One region of the Parabacteroides sp. AF39-10AC genome, then DNA from elsewhere that is predicted to be linked to it. Evidence: riboswitches for the same ligand, from Rfam matches in the RefSeq annotation. Region 1 holds a riboswitch; the other holds the start of a gene.

The links. Region 1 has a riboswitch for cobalamin ahead of DW033_RS09150 (TonB-dependent receptor). Riboswitches for the same ligand answer to the same signal wherever they lie in the genome.
Region 2: linked by a shared signal. The riboswitch ahead of DW033_RS10925 (porin family protein) and the one ahead of DW033_RS09150 (TonB-dependent receptor) in region 1 are both predicted to bind cobalamin.

Annotation. Positions count from the first base shown of each region.
Region 1 is NZ_QTLP01000008.1:7,970-16,496, reverse strand. Features, by position in the region: gene DW033_RS09165 (DUF5074 domain-containing protein) at 1-1,808, opposite strand, end outside; gene DW033_RS09160 (hypothetical protein) at 1,805-3,085, opposite strand; gene DW033_RS09155 (YncE family protein) at 3,095-4,249, opposite strand; gene DW033_RS09150 (TonB-dependent receptor) at 4,246-6,261, opposite strand; cobalamin riboswitch at 6,314-6,523, opposite strand; gene nrdG (anaerobic ribonucleoside-triphosphate reductase activating protein) at 6,564-7,064, opposite strand; gene DW033_RS09140 (anaerobic ribonucleoside triphosphate reductase) at 7,098-8,527, opposite strand, start outside.
Region 2 is NZ_QTLP01000010.1:77,053-91,420, reverse strand. Features, by position in the region: gene DW033_RS10965 (serine hydrolase) at 1-1,082, shown strand, start outside; gene DW033_RS10960 (carbohydrate-binding family 9-like protein) at 1,119-2,237, shown strand; gene DW033_RS10955 (C1 family peptidase) at 2,265-3,668, shown strand; gene DW033_RS10950 (3-deoxy-D-manno-octulosonic acid transferase) at 3,803-5,038, opposite strand; gene gltX (glutamate--tRNA ligase) at 5,041-6,558, opposite strand; gene DW033_RS10940 (HD family phosphohydrolase) at 6,654-8,693, shown strand; gene DW033_RS10935 (low molecular weight protein-tyrosine-phosphatase) at 8,800-9,291, opposite strand; gene priA (primosomal protein N') at 9,351-11,813, opposite strand; gene DW033_RS10925 (porin family protein) at 11,901-12,509, opposite strand; cobalamin riboswitch at 12,801-13,004, opposite strand; gene coaW (type II pantothenate kinase) at 13,024-13,878, opposite strand; gene scpA (methylmalonyl-CoA mutase) at 14,008-14,368, opposite strand, start outside.

The DNA.
Region 1 (8,527 bases):
CGGATGAAATAGAGGCCTTGGGATAGATCGCTTACGTTGATGGATTCTCCGGGATTGATCGTGGATTTCCGGACCATTGTTCCGCGAGATGTATAGATCTCTATCTTCGCCGGGGTATCGATATTGATTTGTATCGAGTTAACCGCCGGGTTCGGATAGATTTTCAAGGTCGGCTGCGAGACCTCTTCTATGCTTGTCGGTGCTTCTTCGGTTGTTACGACCATGTTCTTGGTGACGATCTTTCCGTTCGAGTTGAAGCGGACGGTTATTGTAGCCTTCTGATATTCCTTGATATCTGAGGTCGTACTGATGATTAAGGAGTCATTACGAACGATCGCGTTAATCGGGCTGGAGGGAGTAACGGATGAGACTGATTTTACGATGGCGGCATCCATATTGTCCTCATCGGTCACCATATTGCCTAAAGCGAGTTTATAGACTGGCTTTTCCTCGGTTAATACGATAGAGGAAGGGAAACCGGAAGATACTACCGGTGCGGCGTTATCCGGGAAAACCGGGATAGCCGGGAACCAATAGTTGACGATCATCGAATATTCTTGTACCACTTCGCCTTTGTTATTTATACGAGCTAACATGTGCGTAGGATCTTGGAACTCATGATACAAGAAGGTGTATAGCTCGTCGGTTTTTGGGTTAAGGCGAAATCCGGTTCCGTACAAGCGCCAATCCCAGTCCTGTTTTCGGAGGTCGATTAGCTGGAAGAATTGTTTCTTGTCAATATCATACCCACAGATTTGATACCCCGTGAACCAACTGCCTTCTTTCGGTTGTCCGTTCCAGTAAATCTTATTTTCTTTGGCACTGGCGCAGAAACCGTCGGCGGTCCATGCGTACCAAGAGTTTGGAACGACACCGATGGTCTCGCTTAACGGGATCTTTACCGTGTCCACCTTAAAGGTATAGGGGTTCAAGTTCAGCATATATTCCAAGGCGGAACCATCCCCGGCCGTATTCTGGGTCATGCTGATCCAGAGCGTACCATCCTTGGATTGAACGATAGAGCCGAAACCTCGTTGAATCTCCTTCTCTAGCCCTTTTACAGTCTCTTTCTCGATCGGGGCGGCGATGGTACGGATAATTTTATCGGTTTTCGGATCTATTATTAATAAACCATATTGTTGATGGACGGCAAAGACAAGGTCGTTAGCACGTACCATGGTACCGATCTGGGCATAATACAACTCACCGTATCCATCGGCGTTCGGATTTCCGGAACCTTCTATTTGTTTGCCGATCGCCATCTTATCGCTATCGTAGATCCAGATACCGTTGCTGGTTCCTATATAGCCTTTGTGCTCGTCTACCGGAAGATAGGAACGGCCGTCGGCTATGGATTTGCCCTCGGCGTTTTGGGCGATATACTTGAATTCCTTGATCACCTTCATGGTCTTGGCATCGCATACGGCAAACCGGCTTCCGGTGATTTTTGCCCCGGGATCTCGTTCTTGCTTAGAGACTAGGTAGAACTTATCGCCATAGATCGTACCGAATTGCGTGGTACATCCTAACTCATGCCCCGGATTCTCGGTCTGGAAGACACGATAGTGCCATTCTCCATCTTGAGTAAGGAAATTGACGGTACTGTTCTGATGGCCGTACCAATCCTCGTTTACGATAAATGTACCTTGACTGTAATCCATATCCGTGGAACGCAGGATGGAAGATTGTGACGGTACATCCCTCATTTGGACCCGATCGATGCCGGCGGCGATCCATGAGGTATTGCCTTGGGCCATTAGGCCGCTCGTGGCGAACGTACAGAGAAGTAAGGTAATCGTCTTTTTCATAAGCCTTTTATTTTTAAGATTGCTTGATCGTATTGTAATTTCATTTGTTCGCTTACCGGATCGGGTACGATGATGGAAGGGGTGGCGATGTGTAAATCCTGCGCACGGATAATCTCCGTCGAGGTCTCTCCGATCCAACCGCAATATTGGTTTACCGCCGTGTATACCTTGATAAAGTCCACGCCGGGTAATTCCACCTTATTGCCTTCCGCGTCCACGGCCCATTCGATATCGAAGCTGTTCAGATCCTTGTAATCGTTCGGATGGTTATCCACGTATCCCCATGGATACGAATAGAGTACGTAGTATTTACCCGTATCACTCTCGTCCGTAGCGTTATCCTTTAACCGGGTACCGGAGAAAGTCAAGGAATTCTCTTCAATCCATTTCGGATAATAACTTTGCGTATGATATATATTTTTCGCTATATAACCGGTATTGCCTTGATTATCTTTCCATGGTACATAAGTAGCGTCACTCCATTGCTGGCCCATGTCTGGCTCGGGGATCTTGTTGGGATCTGGACGATCATAGGTAATGCGATAATTCTTGATGGTTTCCGGTTTATAGTATTCACTACCGGCCAGTTCGTACCATTCATCGTCCAGTAAGCCGTTCAGGTTCGTGTCGAAAGAGACCATGACAATACCGGGCTCGCAGCTGCCTCCCTTTTTCTCTTGATATTCCGGCAGGTCGGAATAGAAAGAGTTCCCAAGGATCATAAAGTCCTTCTTCCCTTTGACGTTGATGACCGTATGGTCGAAGCCGAAGATAACGTATCCTCCGTATCCTCCGAGGGAGATCATCACGTCATTCGTACCGGAGATATTCTCCTCTACCTTTTTCAGGATGGTTTCTTTCGTATCGCCTTCCTCGTATTCGGGCATCGTATTGACGAACTGACCCGGTGCGGGACAAAAGTCGTATACCTTGGATAGGTAAGGACTGTACTCTATATCCTCCTGCATCACCTCGAAACGAAAATCGTGCTTATAGGGGGTCTCCTTATCGATGATCTCGAAGGTCATCTGATAGGTGCCCGTATCTTTCGCAAGGAAGATATAAGAACGTTCGGTAGATACGAGAGAGTCCGTCCCGTTCCGGTGCAGTGTCCACCGATACTCGTCGCCGGTAAAGGCCGGGCTGAGTAGATAGGTTTTCATGCGGGGCAGATAATAGACATCATCGATACCCAAGCTAACCATCTGTATCTTGTCTTGGGTACAGGATAGAAATGCTAGGAAACCTGAAATGAATAGATATAAAACTTGTCTCATAACGCTGTTCTATTTATAAAGGAAAACCATATGGGCGGGGATATCCCCGGTACGTACGCCCCATTTTCGTATCCCGTTCTTATCGTAGCAATAGAGGGTCCCGCTGGATACGTAATTCTTGGCATCGGTGACGAAGATGTCTTTCGTATAGGGATGGACCATGATCCCGTATGGGATACGAATGTCTTTCTCGCTACCGTCGGTGATAAAGTTCGTGCTGATCACCTCTTTGGTACGGACATCTATGATTCCGTACGAGATGCTGTTACTCTGCGTATTCACGTTCCATTCCGTACTGTAATAGAAGAGGGAATCTCCGCTGATGCAAAGGTTGGAGCAAGGGATATTCAGGGTATCGGTAACCACCATCTCATTATATCCTTTTCGCTTTTCCAGTACATACAGGTTGGAATGTACCGTATCGTAATCTCCCCGAGAAGTTACCCATAATTTACCGTATTTATCCGCACGGATACGGTGCAGATTGATCCCTACCGGAATCTTTTGGACTTGCTTGAAACGGTTTAGTTCGATGACGGAAACCGTATTGTCGTACTCCGGGGCACGATAGCCTCCGGAATTCACTACGTAGATATATTCACCCAAAATCTCTAATTCATCCGGCTGGTAGCCGACAATGACTTTAGCGTCTATTTTCAGGCTGGTCGTGTCTACCCGATATACGGCTCCTTGTGGAGCATTCGGGTCGATTTGCACGGGGCCGACATAAGAGGTTACATAGGCGTTTCCCCGGTAAAAACGGATGTACCGGCAGTTAGGAATGTCTATTTGCGTGATCCGCTCACAAGTCCGGGCGTCCAATACTTCTACTTTATGGGAACAATTGACTACAACATATAGCTTACTTCCGTAAATCTGGATATCATTGCCTACATCGCCCAACTCCTTGACCACGTTTGGGTTCCGTTCCGAGTAGAGGTTACGGATATAATAACCGTTCACGTAATCCAGATAATCCAGCGTACATTTATTGCTTCCCATATTCCCCTCGTTCACTAAATACATCCCTTGAGGATTCGCCTCGGGGTGGATACCATCGGAGACCAGCTCGTATTCCGATGGAACTACGATCTCGATCTTACGGCAGGATGAAAAAGCGCAACCGATCAGGATACCTATTATATATAATGTATGTCTTTTCATATCTCGATCGTTAAAGACACTTTGTAATTTCGTTTCGGCATCGGATAATTCAGGATCACGTCGTAGTCTTGGCTTAACAGGTTGTTTACCTCTACGGCAGCCTTGATAAGTCCGAATTTGAATTTCAAATCTTTCGACAAGGAGATGTCGCTGGTGTACCACGGTTGCGTATAATTGTATTTGATATTTTCCTGCTGGTTATACCGCTCTCCCACATATATGAAACTATAGTTGAGGTTCCATCCCTTGAAAGAGGCTTGTGCGATGGCGGAGCCGCTATGCCAAGGGATATAAGGGATTTGATCTCCGTAATAGGTATCCGAGGGATCCGTGAAGTCTTGGGCCTTTTGATAGGTGTATTGTACGCGTAGCGTGACGAACAAATCTTTTACCGGATTGACGGTCGTTTCCGTACTGACATCTATACCTTTGATTTCTACCTTACCCAAATTCAGCATCGTCCAACGGAACTGCTGGCCTTTGGGGTAAGCGATGATCTTGTCTTTCACCTTGTTGTAATAACCATCCGCCTGTATCTTGAAGCGATAGAAAAGATGGTTCTCCCATGTTTTCGTGTAAGCGAAGCCGGCATCATATTGGGTTACGTATTCCGGGTTTAATTTGGAGTTTCCCATATCGGCGTAATACAAATCGTTGAAGGTGGGCATGCGGAAGATCCGTTTATAGAAAGCGCGTACATTAAAGTCTTGTTTCTCGAACGGCTTATAGGAGGCGAACACGGCGGGTGTGAGGATTTGCCGGGCTTCCGGTGCGGGGCCTTCTTCTACACGGTCGTTGATAAAAGTCGCCAGTCCGCTGGCCTGTAATTTTACTTTTCCTAACCGGAGCGCCGTAGCGACCGAAAGGAGGTTGGTGAAGCGTTCCGGGTAAACGAATCCATACATATCGGCGTTCATCTTGTTCCATTGCAAGTCGTAAGAAGCAGAGACATCCCAGTTCGAGAGGATGGAGTAGACATTAGCGGAAGATAGGTAAATCTCCCGTTGCTTATACAGGTTATCTACATGAATCAGCTTGTCGTCGTTGTTCACATAATGCGTACGGTAGAAAGCGTATTTCGCATTGACCTGTGTCTTGAATTTACTATTGATTTCTTTGATATAGGAGCCTTGCATGAAAGAGTTCGTATCCCATACTCGTTCGCCGCGTCGCCATACGTTGTTTACGATAGCCCCCGGGATACCTCGTTCGGAATTGTAGTTGTAGAACTTAAGATTCCAAGTACCGTCGCTCATCTTGCCATACAATCCGGCCTCTAGGCGGGTGGCGTTGATATCCCCGTTTTCCCGGACGGCGGTCGTATCGTAAGCGATCTCTCCGGCAGGGTTGATACGGCGGTAACGAAATTTGTATTTACCGCTTCCGCTTAACCATTCGGCGCTGAAAGAGGCGGCTACGTTTTCTGATATCTTATATTCGAACAGGGCCGAGGGATTGATAACGTCGAAGGAACCGACTTTCATCGTGGCACGGATATTCGTTGTTTTTCCTTCTTCGAAACGAGGACGACGAGAACGCAGATAAAGCGTACCGGCCGCACCGAAATCTTTCGCGGATTGGAAGATATCGCTCTTCTGGCCATTGTATAAAGAAATCTCCTCGATATTGTCTAAGGAATACATTCCGAGGTCTACTTGTCCGTTTTGCGCGTTGCTTAATTCGATACCGTCGTAGAAAACACCCATATGGTTCGTTCCCATGCTTCGGATGTTTACGGTCTTGATACCTCCTACGCCCCCATAGTCTTTCAATTGGACGCCCGAGAAGTAGCGTAAAGCATCCGCTACCGTGTGGCTGTTCAAATTTTGTAATTCTTTCCCCGATAGTTTTTGGGAAGGAATTACCTCTTTAAAGCTGAAACTCCGGGCCGTGACCGTAACTTCGTCCAAGTGTTGGATAGAGTCGAGTTTGCTTTGTCCATGGGACATACCTATCGCCAGCATCGATAATACGCAAGCGAGGTATCCCTTTCTAGCAAAGGATAACACCATTATTTAAAACCTGTTTAGAAAATGATTCGTACCAAGCCGCTCTGTCCTCGCGAACGACTTCTCCCTAACTGGCAGGTCTTCTGACTGACTCCCATCCCGAAAGCCTTCCCGATATATATCCTTATATACCAGTGGCGAAAGTGTTTCCGGAATGTTTGAAATAGAGCTTCACAGCAACGGGACTGTTCAGGAATTACACCTGATTCCCATTTAATCCGTAACCCCGGTTGGGTGAAACGGAACCAATTCGGGACAAAGGTATGAAATCTTGTTAATATCCGGGCTATAATTGGAGAATTTCCTTAAATGAAAGGGTTGTACTTGTATGTTACGATTTCCTTTTTATTTAAAGAAGCTTGTACGTCAATTAACCGTTGGTTGCTGCTTCCCCGGAATAAAAGGCTCTCATCCCGAAGGGTTTGTTTGTAGCGGCCATCTACCAATACGTCGATATAGGATAATAAGGCGGCTTGTGCCGGGTTCTTTATCAGGTCCTCGAATTTATATCCCGTGTAGCACCAGATCGTCTTTTGGCTTTTTTCCTTGATCGCCTTGGCTACCTCGGTGAAGCCTTCCGGCTGGAACATGGGATCTCCACCACTGAAGGTGACGTTGGCGAACTCGTCAGCCAGCACTTTCTCCACGATCTCTTCCGTTCTTACTTTCTTCCCTTTATGGATATCCCATGATTCGGGGTTGTGGCAACCCGGGCATTTGTTCGGGCAACCCGCCGCATAGATGGCGGTCCGGAATCCCGGACCGTCTACGGTGGTATCTTCGATGATATCTATGATGGACAACATGGTAATTGAAAATTGACAATTGACAATTGAAAATTAGTTGTGGGTGATGCGGTCGTTCAGCTCGGATAGCTTGGCGTTGTTCCAACGGTCGGTGGTTCCTACCAAGTAACCGGTGATGCGTTGAAGTTTGTCCAAGTGTTTGCTGCCGCATTTCGGGCAGGCTTCCAGATTCGGGGTGGAGTTCTCGTAGCCACAATCCAGACAACGGTTACGATTATGGTTTACGGAACCGTATCCGATATTGTATTTATCCATCATATCCACGACACGCATGATCGCTTCGGGGTTATGGGTAGCGTCGCCATCCATCTCTACGTAAAAGATATGGCCGCCACGAGTCAAATCATGATAAGGAGCTTCCACTTCGGCTTTATGACGGGCACTGCACTTATAATATACCGGGACGTGATTAGAGTTCGTATAATAATCCCGATCCGTGATACCCGGAAGCGATCCGAACTTCTTACGATCTTTTCCCGTGAACTTGCCGGACAAGCCTTCAGCCGGAGTTGCCAGTACGCTATAATTGTGTTGGTATTGCTCAGAGAATTGGTTGGCGCGATCCCGGATATACGTAACGATCCTTATGCCTAAGGCCTGCGAATCCTCATCTTCGCCATGATGCTTCCCGGTAAGGGCTACCAAGCATTCGGCCAGTCCGATAAAGCCGATACCCAAGGTGCCTTGGTTGATAACGGAGGCTATCGAATCGTTAGGCTTCAATTTTTCCGAGCCTAACCACAAGGAAGACATCAACAACGGGAATTGCTTTGCGTAAGCGGTTTTCTGGAACTCCATACGCTCATGCAACTGACGAGCCGTAAGTTCCAACATATGATCCAGTTTGGCGAAAAACAGGGCGATACGTTCCTCCTTGTTCTCCACCTGCATGCACTCGATAGCCAATCGTACGATATTGATCGTCGAGAAAGATAGATTACCTCGTCCGATAGAAGTCTTTGGTCCGAAACGATTCTCGAATACACGGGTACGGCATCCCATGGTCGCTACCTCGTGGATATAGCGCTGAGGATCGTCCGCTTTCCAATCCTCGCTTTGGTTGAAGGTCGCGTCGAGATTCAAGAAGTTCGGGAAGAAACGACGGGCGGTGACCTTGCAGGCCAATTGGTAAAGATCGTAGTTACGGTCTTCCGGCAGATAGCTTACGCCTCGTTTCTTTTTCCATATCTGGATCGGGAAGATAGCGGTCTCGCCGTTACCTACGCCTCTGTAAGTGCTTTTTAATAACTCCCGGATGATACAACGACCTTCCGCCGAGGTGTCGGTTCCATAATTGATGGAGCTGAATACCACTTGGTTGCCTCCACGGGAATGGATCGTGTTCATATTATGGATAAAAGCCTCCATCGATTGGTGTACACGGCTTACCGTGCGGTTGATGGCATGTTGTATGACGCGTCTATCACCGCTTAATCCATCCAAGGTCTGTGTCTGGTAATCGT
Region 2 (14,368 bases), on a different contig from region 1:
CCTCCAATTATTATTTGCGCAGAGCGCTTACTCATTTATTACCCAAGATCGATCAATATCCGATTTTCGAGAACCGGGTCGTACAGGCAGGTTCGCCCCGCCCTTGGGAACTATCGGAAGCTTACAATACGAAAAGTATTCCAGAGCGTTATCTTCCCCGGTTTGAGGAACTGGGTACGGTTGCCTATGTAATCATCCAAGACAATCGACTGCTATTCGAGCAATATTGGGAAGATTATTCCCCGGAATCGCATAGCAATTCCTTCTCGATGGCGAAAAGCATCGTCTCGTTAGCGATCGGCTGTGCTATCGACGATGGATTTATCCGCAATGTCGATCAACCGGTAAGCGACTTTTTCCCGGAATTCAAGGGATACGACGGAAAAGCCCTAACGCTTCGCCATTTGCTGACCATGAGCGCCGGCGTGGATTTCGACGAGGCTTACAGCTCTCCTTTCTCTCCTACCACCCAGTTGTATTATGGCGATGACCTACAGGAAATCGCCTTCGGGATGAAAGAGATCGACGAGCCCGGCGTAAACTTTATCTACCAAAGCGGCGTGACACAACTGCTGGGCTTTATCGTGGAGAAGGCTACCGGGGAGAAACTCAGCGATTATGTATCCCGCAAACTATGGACTCCGATGCACGCCGAGGAAAGCGCCCTTTGGAGCCTCGACCGGAAGGACGGCATGGAAAAAGCCTATTGCTGTTTCAACAGTAACGCCCGTGATTTCGCCCGCTTCGGACAATTATTACTCAACAACGGTCAATGGGATGGCCAGCAATTGATCTCTCCCGCTTATCTGGCGGAAGCGACAAGCCCCGATACCCGTCTTGTCTATAAGGATCTCGGCAAACCCAACCATTGTTACGGATTCCAATACTGGATTCTCGATTACAAAGGGATGAAGATCCCTTATATGAGAGGAATCTTGGGGCAATACGTCTTCACGCTCCCGGAAAAGAACGCCGTGATCGTAAGACTCGGGCACAAACGCAGCGATACTTATACCGCCGACCAACATTATCCGGACGATATAAATACATGGTTGGACGCGGCGATGGACTTACTTCAATAAGAATCTATTTATCAAACGATCTAAAAATAAACGCACATGAGAAAAACGATTTTAACGACAGCGCCATTGGCGGCACTCTTATTGCTTTCTTGCGCACAGAAACCCAGTACGCAAAAACCGGACATCACGTATATGCCGCAACCACCGTTCAATCCGCCGACGTATGTTTGCTACAAGGCCCCCGCTCCTATCAAGATCGACGGAAAGCTTTCTCCCGGGGAATGGGACGCAATACCTTGGACCAGCGACTTCGTGGATATCGAAGGAGACAAACGCCCGGCCCCTCACTTCCAGACCCGGGCCAAGATGACTTACGATGATAACGGAATGTACTTCGCCGTCCTTATGGAGGAGCCGCACGTATGGGCGACCATCACGGAACACGACGCCGTGATCTTCCATGACAACGACTTCGAGATCTTCCTGAATCCTACGAACGACACCCATAATTATCTAGAGTACGAGGTGAACGCCTTGGGTACGGAATGGGACTTGTTCTTAACCCGCCCCTACCGGGATAATCCGCAAGTATTGAATAACTGGGAGTTCGCCGGAATGAAATCCGCTGTTTATGTGGACGGTACGCTGAATAACCCGAAAGACACGGATAAATCATGGAGCGTAGAGGTGTTCATTCCTTGGACTTCCGTATTCCAAATGGACAGAGGAAAAGAAAAGCCGGAAATCGGCGAGCAGATCCGTGTGAACTTCTCCCGTGTGGAATGGACAACGGACGTGAAAGACGGTAAATACGTGAAAGTCCCTATCCAAGGAGAGGATAAGATTCGCGAGTACAACTGGGTATGGGCTCCTACCGGGGTAATCAATATCCATATGCCCGAATACTGGGGTTATGTTCAAATATCGGATAAGATTGCGGGAGAAGGTGAGACTCCTTTCGTAAAACATCCTTCGGAGGAGACGAAATGGATCTTGCGTAATTTATATTACCGTCAGAATGAGTTCGCCGCGACCTTCGGGCATTATGCCAATAACATCAACGACTTGAAGGCAAACGAGCTATGCCCGCAAGAGATCGCCAATCAACTGGAAATACATACGACACCTTCTATGTACGAGATATCGCTACCCACATCGGACGGTACGGTATGGAATATCCGGCAAGACGGTCTGGTATGGCCTAAAAAGAAATAACATAATTTATTAATCAACTTACATATCATGAAACAAAACAATTTATGGATAGCGGCCTTGGCTTTAGGCATCACGCTATCGGCTCACGGACAACAAAGCGGTGGAGGCATCTCACCCACGATGTTGCAGCAAATCAAACAGTCTTATCAAGGAACGCCGACCGATAAGGCGATCCGTAACGCGATCACCAATAACGATATCAACAAGCTTGCCGTTAATGGGGAGAGCAAGAACAATTTGGATACTTACTTCTCCAATAAGGTAGAGAGCAAAGGGATCTCCAACCAACGTTCCTCGGGCCGTTGCTGGCTTTTCACGGGATTGAACGTATTCCGTGCGCAGGCGATCCATAAATACGACATGGGTGAATTCCAATTCTCCCAGAATTATTCTTTCTTCTGGGATCAATTGGAGAAAGCGAACCTTTTCTTACAGGGCATCATCGATACTCGTCTGAAACCGATGGACGACAAGATGGTGGAATGGTTATTCAAGAACCCGATCGGAGACGGAGGGCAGTTCACGGGTGTCTCCGATATCTTGACCAAGTATGGCGTGGTTCCCGCCGAGGTCATGGTAGAGACCAACAGTAGCAACAGTACCGGACGCATGAGCAACCTGATCGGATTAAAGCTGAAAGAATACGGCTTGCAACTTCGCGACCTGTCTACGACCAAAGGCACGACCGTAGCGGATCTGGAGAAAAAGAAAACAGAGATGCTAGGTACGATTTACCGTATGCTCGTATTGAACTTGGGAGAGCCGCCTACGAAATTCACGTGGACTCGCAAAGACGCTAAAGGGAATCCGGTAGAGACGAAGGAATATACGCCTCAGTCCTTCTTCCAAGAATATATCGGGGACGATTTGAAAAACAACTATGTCATGTTGATGAACGATCCGAGCCGCGATTATTATAAGCTGTATGAGATCGATTACGACCGCCACGCTTACGATGGCAAGAACTGGACGTACGTAAACCTTCCGATCGAGGATATCAAACAAATGGCTATCGCTTCCATCAAGGACAGCACCATGATGTATTTCTCTTGCGACGTGGGCAAGTTCTTCGATCGTGACAGAGGTATTCTGGATGTAAACTTCTACGATTACGGTTCACTGATGGGTACGACTTTCGGCATGGATAAGAAACAACGTATCCAAACATTCGCCAGCGGTTCCTCACACGCCATGACCTTGATGGCTGTTGACCTCGACGCAAATGGAAAGCCGAAGAAATGGATGGTTGAGAATAGTTGGGGCCCCGGAGCGAACGCCGGCCACCTCATCATGACAGACCAATGGTTTAATGAGTATATGTTCCGTCTGGTAGTCAACAAGAAGTACATCACGGATCAAGTAAAAGAGATCTTGAAACAAACACCGACTCGCCTTCCCGCTTGGGACCCGATGTTCGCTGAAGAGGATTAAAATAAAATACGGATGAGATAGACAACGCGAATCGTTCAATTACCAATCCGTACATCTATCTCATCCGTATTCCATTGCTATATCAAAAGAGTCTGGGCATACAATCACTCGAATAGCAAACCCGGCTTTATCTATTAACGGATATGGATTTGCCGCAAGATTTGATCCGTCGCTCCTACACTGTTTTTCACAAAATCACCGGCAGCTTGCCCGGAGGTTTCCAAGGCTGTCGGGTCGGTCAATAACTCGTCCATCTTCGTTCGGAAAGAGGAATCGTCTGTGATGGAGAAACCACCACCTACGGCGATCAGATCCTTCGCCTCCTTAAACTTATGGTATCTCGGGCCGAATAAGACCGGCATCCCATAAACGGCGGCTTCCAACGTGTTGTGGATACCCGCTCCGAAACCACCACCGATATAAGCGATCTGTCCATAGCGATAAATGGAAGATAAGAGTCCGAAACTGTCGATGATCAAGCAATCCTTATCGGCCAGATCATCCTCATGCGCCTCCGATAGACGGACGGACGGACGTTTTAGCATCGCCTCGATAGAAAGGAGATGTTCCCGGTGAATCTCATGCGGGGCGATAATCAACTTCATCTCCGGATGCTCATGGAAATAAGGGATAAAGATCGCCTCGTCTTGAGGCCATGAACTGCCGGCCACCATCACGATCGGCCTCTTACCCTCCTTGCTTTCCAAGAAACGTTTGATAAACGGAAGCTCACGAGCTTGCTTACGGACATCCAACACCCGATCAAAACGGGTATCGCCGGTCACCGTCACATTCGTGATACCGAACTCGTTCAAGAGTTTCATCGAACGCTCGTCCTGAACAAAAAGATGATTAAAATAAGATAGCATCTTCCGGTACGGCTTTCCGAACCATTGGAAAAATAGCTGGTCGGGGCGGAATATAGCGGAAATGATATAAACCGGTATTCCCCGCTTCCGCAACTCACGCAAATAGTTCCCCCAAAACTCGTACTTGATAAATATGGCGATCGCCGGGTTCGCCAAATTCAGGAACTTCTTCACCCGGAAAGGCGTATCGAAAGGAAGGTAGCAGATCACGTCCGCTCCCTTGTAATTCTTCCGTACCTCATAGCCAGAGGGAGAAAAGAAAGTCAGCAACACCTTATACTCCGGATGTTCCGCCTTGATCTTCTCGATCATAGGGCGCCCTTGCTCGAACTCGCCCAGCGAGGAGGCATGGAACCAGATGTATTTAGCGTTCCGGTCGATCTTCTCACGAAGTATGGAATTTGTTTTCCATTGCCCGAATCGCATCAGTCTCGCCTTTTTATGGAAAGGCGAGATCAAAGCGACTACAAAAGCGTAGAGATGTATTGCTAAACTGTACATGATTATTTTAATATCTCGATAGCCCGTTGGATACGGCGGATAGACTCCTCTTTACCCAAAGCCTCGGTGATATCAAAGATACCGGGGCCCTTACCCTCGCCAACCAAGGCCAGACGGGCGGCGTTCATGATATTCCCCAAATGATATCCCTTGCTCTCGATCCAAGCCTTGCACTCGTTCTCGGTACCTTCTACGTCGAACGGCTCACGGGCACGCAGTTGTTCGATAAACTCACCCAATTGAACAGCGGAATCCTCTTTCCAGCGTTTCTTGCGGGTTTTCTCATCGTACTCCGTCGGGGCGATAAAGAAGAAAGAGCAAAGATCCCATAACTCACTCACGAAATTGACACGGCCTTTCATCATACCGACTACTTTCTCTACATAAGCATGGGTAGTCTGGATACCATGGCTTTCCACGATCGGCAAGAATAGGTCTGCGATCTCCACATTACTCTTCTCCAGCAAATAGTGGTGGTTAAACCATCTGCCTTTCTCATAATCGAACTTAGCACCGCTCTTGCTGCAACGAGACAGGTCGAACAAACGGATCAAATCATCCATGCTCATCACCTCTTGATCATTACCCGGATTCCAGCCCAGCAAAGCGAGGAAGTTTACGACAGCCTCGGGGAAGTAGCCACTCTCACGATAGCCCGATGAGACATCACCCGTCTTCGGATCGTGCCATTCCAAGGGGAATACAGGGAAGCCCAGACGATCGCCGTCACGCTTGCTCAACTTACCATTACCTTCCGGTTTCAACAGCAACGACAGGTGGGCGAAACTAGGCATCGTATCTTCCCAACCGAAGAAACGATATAATAATACGTGAAGCGGCGCGCTCGGCAACCACTCCTCACCACGGATCACATGGGTAACCTCCATTAAATGGTCGTCAACGATATTCGCCAAGTGGTAAGTAGGCAATTGGTCAGCCGATTTATATAATACTTTATCATCCAAGATAGAGGAGTTGATAACGACCTCGCCACGGATCAAGTCATTCACATGGATATCCTCATTCGGCTCGATCTTAGCACGAACCACATACTGATGACTGGACTCGATTAGGTTCTGAACCTCTTCAGGGGAAAGTGTCAACGAGTTGCGCATTAGCGAACGGGTAGAGGCGTCGTATTGGAAATTGGCGATCTCCTTCCGTTTCTCCTCCAACTCGGCAGGCGTATCGAACGCTATATAAGCATGGCCATCGTTCAGCAATTGATCGACATACTTCTTGTAGATCTCACGACGCTCGCTCTGGCGATACGGGCCGTAGTTGCCGCCGAAGCTCACGCCCTCGTCGAACTTGATACCTAGCCAAGTCAAGGCCTCGATGATATAGTCTTCCGCCCCGGGAACGAAGCGTTGGGAATCCGTATCCTCGATACGGAGAATCATATCACCGCCATTCTGTTTAGCGAATAAATAGTTGTATAAAGCCGTGCGGACACCTCCGATATGCAGCGCCCCCGTAGGACTAGGCGCAAAGCGTACTCTTACTTTTCTTTGAGTCATAATACTTACATTCTATAATAATGCGGCAAAAGTACGCCTTTTTTTCCGCTTAGTGAAGTTTTTTACGTATATTTCGGACGCTAAAAGGAATCTATATGAAACAAAAGAATTACAATATACCGACCGTGGTCTACTTCGTGGTGACCGCGTTACTTATCGCCTACTTCTTCCCCCGGGAGGGAAAATTCCGTTATCAGTTCTATGAAGGCAAGCCTTGGAGGTACGGATTGCTCACCGCCCCGAGCGATTTCCCGATCTACAAGACCGACGACGAGGTAAAAGCGGAGAAAGACAGCGTACTCCGTAAGTTCGAGCCTTATTACCGCATGAACCCCGGCATCCAGAAGGAAGAGGTCGAGAAACTGCGCACCAACTACAATAACGACAATAGCCTGCGAAGCAAAGTATCCCCCGCTTACATGCAGTACATCGAGAGCAGTCTAATTAACTTATACAAGAACGGTATCATCTCATCGCAGGATCTGGACGAGCTACGGAAAGAGGAATACTCACGTGTCAACCTCTTGGAGAACGCCGTCGCACAGCCCCGCTACGTGAGCGACTTCTTCACCGTGCGCACCGCCTACGAGTTCATTATCAACAACTGCCCGTCACGGCTGGACAAATCCATCCTGCAATCGTGTGACATCAATAACTACCTCACCGAGAACATATCCTATGCCGCTGACATGTCCGACAAGATCAAGGAGGATATGCTACAGGGCGTATCGATCGCCAACGGCATGGTACAAGCCGGAGAACGTATCGTAGACCGGGGCGAGATCATCGACAACCATACCTACAACGTGCTCCGTTCCCTAAAGGCCATACACGAGGCCAAGACCGGGGGCACGCAGACGCAAGGCATCATATTGGCCGGACAATTCGTGCTCGTCTTCGGGCTAATGTTCTGTTTCTGGCTCTACCTATGGTCTTTCCGCTTGAAGATATTCCACAACCGGAAGAACGTACTATTCTTGATCCTCTGCATATTCGTGAGTTGCATCCTTACGGAACTATGTGTTACCTACGCATTATTCAACGTATATATATTGCCGTTCGCCATCGTACCGATCGTAGTACGTACCTTCTTCGATTCCCGGACGGCGCTTTTCACGCACCTTATCATCGTGCTGATCTGCTCGTTGATGGTACCTTTCCCGCATGAGTTCCTGTTGCTACAAACCATAGCGGGCATGGTCGTGACGTTCAGCCTGAGAAACCTGAGCGAACGTTCGCAACTGATCCGGTGCGCATTCTTCATCTTCCTCTCGTACGCCATCTGCTACATGAGCCTCACGTTGTTCCAAGAGGCGAACCTGAATAAGATCAACTGGATGATGATGCTCTATTTCGGCATCAACTTCATCCTCGTCATGTTCACCTACGTATTGGTATATATGCTGGAGAAGACGTTCGGCTACGTATCGGACATCACCTTGGTGGAACTGTCCAACATCAACAACCCGATCTTGAAAAAGCTTAGCGAGACTTGCCCGGGCACGTTCCAGCACTCCTTGCAGGTATCCATCCTCGCTTCCGAGGCGGCCGCCAAGATCGGCGCCAACGCCCAACTGGTACGTACCGGCGCCCTTTATCACGACATCGGGAAGATGAGCAACCCCGTCTTCTTCACCGAGAACCAATCGAGCGTGAACCCGCATAACCAGTTATCGTTCGACCAAAGCGCGCAGATCATCATCAGCCACGTCACCAAGGGCGTGAAGATCGCCGAGAAGGCCCTGTTACCCAAGGCGGTTATCAGCTTCATCCGTACGCACCACGGGCGTGGCAAGGCGAAGTATTTTTACAACTCTTTCAAGAACCAATACCCGGACAAGCCGATTAACGACGAGCTATTCACCTACCCCGGCCCGAATCCCTTCTCGAAGGAGACCGCCGTACTGATGATGGCCGATTCCGTGGAAGCCGCCTCCCGCAGCTTGAAGGAACATACCGAAGAGAGTATCAGCGCCTTGGTGAACAAGATCATCGACGGGCAGATCGCCGACGGCTTGCTAAAGAGCGCTCCGCTGACCTTCAAGGACGTGGAGACCATAAAGAGCGTATTCGTAGACAAACTGAAAACCATGTTCCATACCCGAATCAGCTATCCGGACTTGAAAAAACAATAATTATCAAGCAGATAGGCATACAGCCATCGGCACAGAACCATAATGCCTATTGTAAGGTTCTTATAATCGCAGTTATAAGCATCTTACAATGGGCATTCTAGCAACCTTACGATGGGCATCGTAATAATCGGCAATATTCCAACAACCCGGCGCAAGCGTCTTCCAATAGATCCAAGACCAGCTCGAAGCCCTCGGCACCGCTATAATAAGGATCCGGGACGTGATCGTACAACTTATTCCGGGAGAACTCGGTCATCCGATGTATCTTAGCGACGGATTCCAGATCGGGAGCCATCCGTTTCAAATCCGTTATATTTTGGTCGTCCATGCCGATAATCAAATCGAAGTCATGGAAGTCCCACTGACGTACCGGACGGGAGATCGAATCCAACGAATATCCCCTGCGAGCCGCATGCGCCCGCATCCTTGAATCTGCCCGGTCTCCCTCATGATAGCCGGTGATCCCGGCGGAATCGATCTCGATCCGAGCTTCCAGCCCCGCATCCTTCACCAACTTCTTCATTACCGCCTCCGCCGAAGGGGAACGGCATATATTTCCCAAACACACAAACAACAACCGTATCTTTTCCTCCTTCATCCCTAAGCTCCTTTCCTTTAATTTTCAATTTTCAATTCTCAATTCTCCATTTTCAATTCTCAAGCCGGGTCCACATCATAATGAACCAACAACTGCTTAAATAGCGCATATCCCTGCATCTCCGCATGAATCCCCTCCAATATCTCACGAAGCGGAGCGATCCCGGCGGATATCTCGATCTTCAAGACGATCTTCTTGATATGAAGCGTCTGTACCCGAGTGATAGGCGGCGTAACCGGCCCCAACACCCGCTCACCCAAACGAGCACGAAGTTTCTCGGCGTATAAAGCAGACATTTCCTGCAAAGCCTCCTCATTCCGACTTCGAAGGATCAAGACGATCAAACGGTAGTAAGGCGGGTAACGGAACATACTACGCTCGCTCAATTGCAAGCTCACCATTTCCTTATAAGCAAAATGCTGCACCATACGGATCAAAGGATGCTCCGGCTGAGTAGTCTGCAAGATCACCGTACCCCGCTTATCCCGTCGTCCGGCACGTCCGCTAACCTGTACCATCAATTGATAAGCCCGCTCGTGCGCCCGGAAGTCAGGGAAATTCATCAGGCTATCGGCACTCAGGATTCCGACCACGCTGACATTCCCGAAATCCAATCCCTTCGACAACATCTGGGTACCAATCAAGATTTGTGTCTTCCCCTTCTCGAAATCCGAGATGATCCGCTCGTAAGCCGTGCGGGTACGGGCCGTATCGAAATCCAGCCGCTCCACCTTCGCCGCTGGGAATTGCCCAGCGATCTCCTCCTCTACCTTCTCCGTACCGAAGCCTTGCATCTTGAACTCCGTCCCCTTACACTCGGGACATACCTGCGGCAAGCGGTAGGTATAACCGCAATAATGGCAAACCAGCTGATTATGCGCCTTGTGGTAGGTAAGGCTAACGTCGCAATTCACGCAACGAGGCACCCACCCGCACCCTCGGCACTCGATCATCGGGGCGAATCCCCGGCGGTTCTGGAATAGGATCGCCTGCTCGCCCCGGGATAGGGCCTCCCGCACCTTCTCCACCAACAGAGGGGAGAAAAGGGTATCTTTCATGATCTTCTTGCGCTTTAGCTCCTTCACGTCCACCGTAATAATCTCCGGCATCAAGCAATCACCGTAGCGGGTAGATAACTCAACCAGACCGTATTTCCCCGCCGTAGCGTTGAAATAAGAATCGATGGAGGGAGTGGCGGAACCCAATAAGGTCTTACCGCCGTGCATACCCGCCAAGACGATGGCAGCGTTACGGGCATGGTAACGGGGTGCCGGGTCCTGCTGCTTATACGTATTCTCATGCTCCTCGTCCACGATAATCAAGCCCAAGTCCTTAAACGGAAGGAAGAGGGACGAACGGACCCCCAATACCAGCATAGGCTCGTCGTTATGCAATAGCTTATTCCAAACTTCCACCCGCTCGTTATCCGAGAACTTAGAGTGGTAGACCAATAGCTTATCCCCGAATAATTTCGCCAGCCGTTCCGTGATCTGGGTCGTGATAGCGATCTCCGGCAACATATATAAAACCTGCCGCCCCAGCCGCAAGACCTCATGGATCAAACGGACGTATATCTCGGTCTTACCACTGGAAGTCACGCCATGAAGCAAGCAGACCTCTTTCGTCTTGAAAGCCTCATGGATCTCTCCATAGGCTTTCTCTTGCGCCGGACTGAGCGGATTCGGCTCTTGCAAGCGGCAGACAGATACTTGCAAACGACCCACCTCTTTCTCGTAACTCTCCAAGATACCCCGTTTCAGCAGCCCCTCCAATACCGCAGAGGTATAACCACTGCGTTCCAATAGCTCTTTCTTGGAAAGCTCCTTCGATAAAGCGGGATTCAAGGTATGGCTTAAATCCAAGAAGCTGACCAGCAGAAGCTCTTGCTTCTTCGCTCGTTTCAAATCCTCGAACACCGCCTGTAATTTCGTCTCATCCCGGTAAGCCTCGGCCAAACGGATAAACGCCTGTGTCTTGGGAACGAATCCTCGCTTTAGCTCCTCGCTCACCTCGACCGCCCCTTTCACCATCAAGGAAGAGACGATCGGGACAACATTTCGAAGACCGGTCTTCTTCTCCAACTCCGAGATCGTCAATTTCAAAACCCCGCTAAAAGCATCCAGTACCGCTTGCTCGTTCGGGCGCAAGGGGGCGGTGGCCTCGAAATCCTCATTATAAGTAACCGCCGTCTCGCTTTCCAACTTTAAGCCGGAAGGCAAGGCCGCCTTATACACGTCGCCCAGCTTACATATATAATAAGAAGATATCCATTTCCAGAAACGGAGTTGCGGACGGCGGAGCACCGGCGTGGCATCCAGCAAAGCGTAGATCTCCTTCGTCTCAAAATCGGATACCGGTTCCCGGTCGTGTACCTCCATGACGATAGCCGTATAATATCGTTTCTTCCCGAAATGCACGATCACCCGGCAACCGGGAGTCACGGCTCTCTCCAGATCTTCGGGTATCCGATAGGTATAGCTATTCTCCAAAGGAAGGGGAAGTATGACGTCCGCGTATTTCATTCAAACAGGTGTTTCATTACGAGCCCAAAAATAACAAAAAAGGCCGGACTTCTAAAGCCCAGCCTCTCTCATTTTATTTTCACCTATTTAGAACAAGATCGCTGCCGTGATAGACCATCCACGGTTCTTTCCGGCACCGTCGGAGAGGTTCACCTTCTCAATACTATAGTTATCAGTCAGTCCCAGACCATAATTGAAACCCACCTGCAAGTGGCTGATCAGTTCCACGCCGGCACCGAAGTTAAGACCTGCGCTGAAATTCTTCGCCTTCACCTGATCCGCTACGGAACCCGGGATATCCCAAAACTTATCACCGCCTACACGGAAACCGATATACGGACCGGCTGCCAGATACGCCTTGACGATCGGTAAGCCGAATTTCCATTTCAAGTTGACCGGAACATCGATATAATCCGTCTTCATCGAAGTCTTCACCCCGCCAGCCGAGGTCGTTTCCAAACCCTTTTGCGAATACAACACTGCCGCATCGATCCCGACACCCACCAACGGTAAGGTCGTCTCGATCATCGGACCCACTTGGAAGCCGGTTACGTTATCCGCTTTCAACACGTCCGAGTTGAAATGAACAGACGATATATTCACACCTCCCTTGATACCGAATTTAAGCTGAGCGTTCGCCGGAAGCGCCATCAACGCTAGCAAGGCAACCATAACAAGTCCCACAATTTTCTTCATATTCATACTTCTTTTGTTAATTACTCGTTGCAAATAAACGCACTTTTCTAATAATAAACAAATATTCTCTATAGAGTGTTCACGGAATACCCCAGTCCTTTAAACGCAAAGAAAGCATGCATCTTACACACGGAGCTCATCCCGTCGGTCAGATTCATGCTTCTTTCCCTAATTATTATGGCAAAATAATTATCCGAAACCATGAGACGACTTGATAAGAAAACCTTGGATAAAGAATAGTAAAAACCGGATACGGTTCTTGCGTTCTCTTCCGGCCTTTCCTCGAAGCCGTCGAAAATATACACGCCTTGCAGGTCTTCTGACTTACTTCCGGTCTTAAGCGCCTTCCCATTCACTTGAATGAACAGTGGCAACAGTATTGCTCAACCCGTTTATGAAGCTTACAGCAGCGGGACTGTCCGGGATTCTCACCCGATTCCCTTTTAATCCCTATCCGGCGATTGCCGAAAGGGAACAAAGCATGTAGCAAAGATACATAAAGTTTTGATGTAGCCTAACACTTTCCACAAAAAATATCCTTATATTCCCGGTTCCTGATATAGCATAAAGCCGCCCCGATAGCCGTGCGATACTCGGCATACTCCGGTATCTTGAAATGGACATCGCACATCTCCTCCAGACGGGGGAAAATATCCGGGCATTGTGGCAAGCGAGTTAGGTTACCGATCAATACGATATTCTTGATATCGCCATTTAACGAGGCGAAAACAGCTCCTTGCCCGATGGTCTGCAAGACCATATGAACGATACCGAGAGCGATATCCTCAACCTTAGCGTTCGCGTCCACTTTTCCGAAAATAGAGGCTGTCACGTCCAGCGGCAGGCCGGGTAACGGATGCGGCGTAATATCCCGGATATGCAAGTCGATATCATTCAAGGAACCGTGCTCGGCCAAAGACGCTATTTGGTGAAAGTCATGCGTTTTCAATAATAGCTTAGACAAGCCGAGGATGGTTCCGCCACCGATACCCAATCCCCCGATATGCTCGATCGTGGAGCCTTGTACCTTGACAAAGGAGGTACCCGTTCCCATGCTGACCACCAATAGACTGTCCAGTCCCGTATTATATTGCGCCCCTAGCCCATTCGCAAGGAACTCATCCGTCTTCGCAGTTGGTAAGCCATATAAAGGTTGATCGATATAAGCACTACCTACACCTGTCAAGATCACTTTCTCTATATTCGAGAGCGAGATGTTATTATCATAAATATATTTACCGAAGGCCCCGAATAAAGAGGTTACCGGATCGGTAGCTTTCACGAACATCGGGTTCTTGATCTTCTTATCCTCCACGCCGACGATCTTGGTCGTGCTACCTCCCACATCTATACCTATAACGATTCCCATGATTCTTTCCCTTTTTAATTGAATAATCGCTACAAAAGTACATAAACCCGCATACAATACTAAAAAAGGCCGGACAAAATCAATTGTCCAGCCTCTCTTTATTTAAAAACCGTAAGGCCTAAACTCTATTTATTCGCCTAACAAGATCTCAAGGATCTGGCAAGCTGCCTTCGATACGGAAGTACCCGGGCCAAAGATAGCGGCAACGCCAGCCTTATACAAGAAATCATAGTCTTGAGCCGGGATTACACCTCCAGCAATAACGATGATGTCCTCGCGACCTAGTTTCTTCAACTCCTCGATAACCTGCGGAACCAACGTCTTATGACCAGCGGCCAAAGAAGAAACGCCCATTACGTGAACGTCGTTCTCCACAGCTTGACGGGCAGCCTCGGCCGGAGTCTGGAACAACGGTCCCATATCTACGTCGAAACCACAGTCCGCATAACCAGTAGCGACAACCTTAGCGCCACGGTCGTGTCCGTCCTGA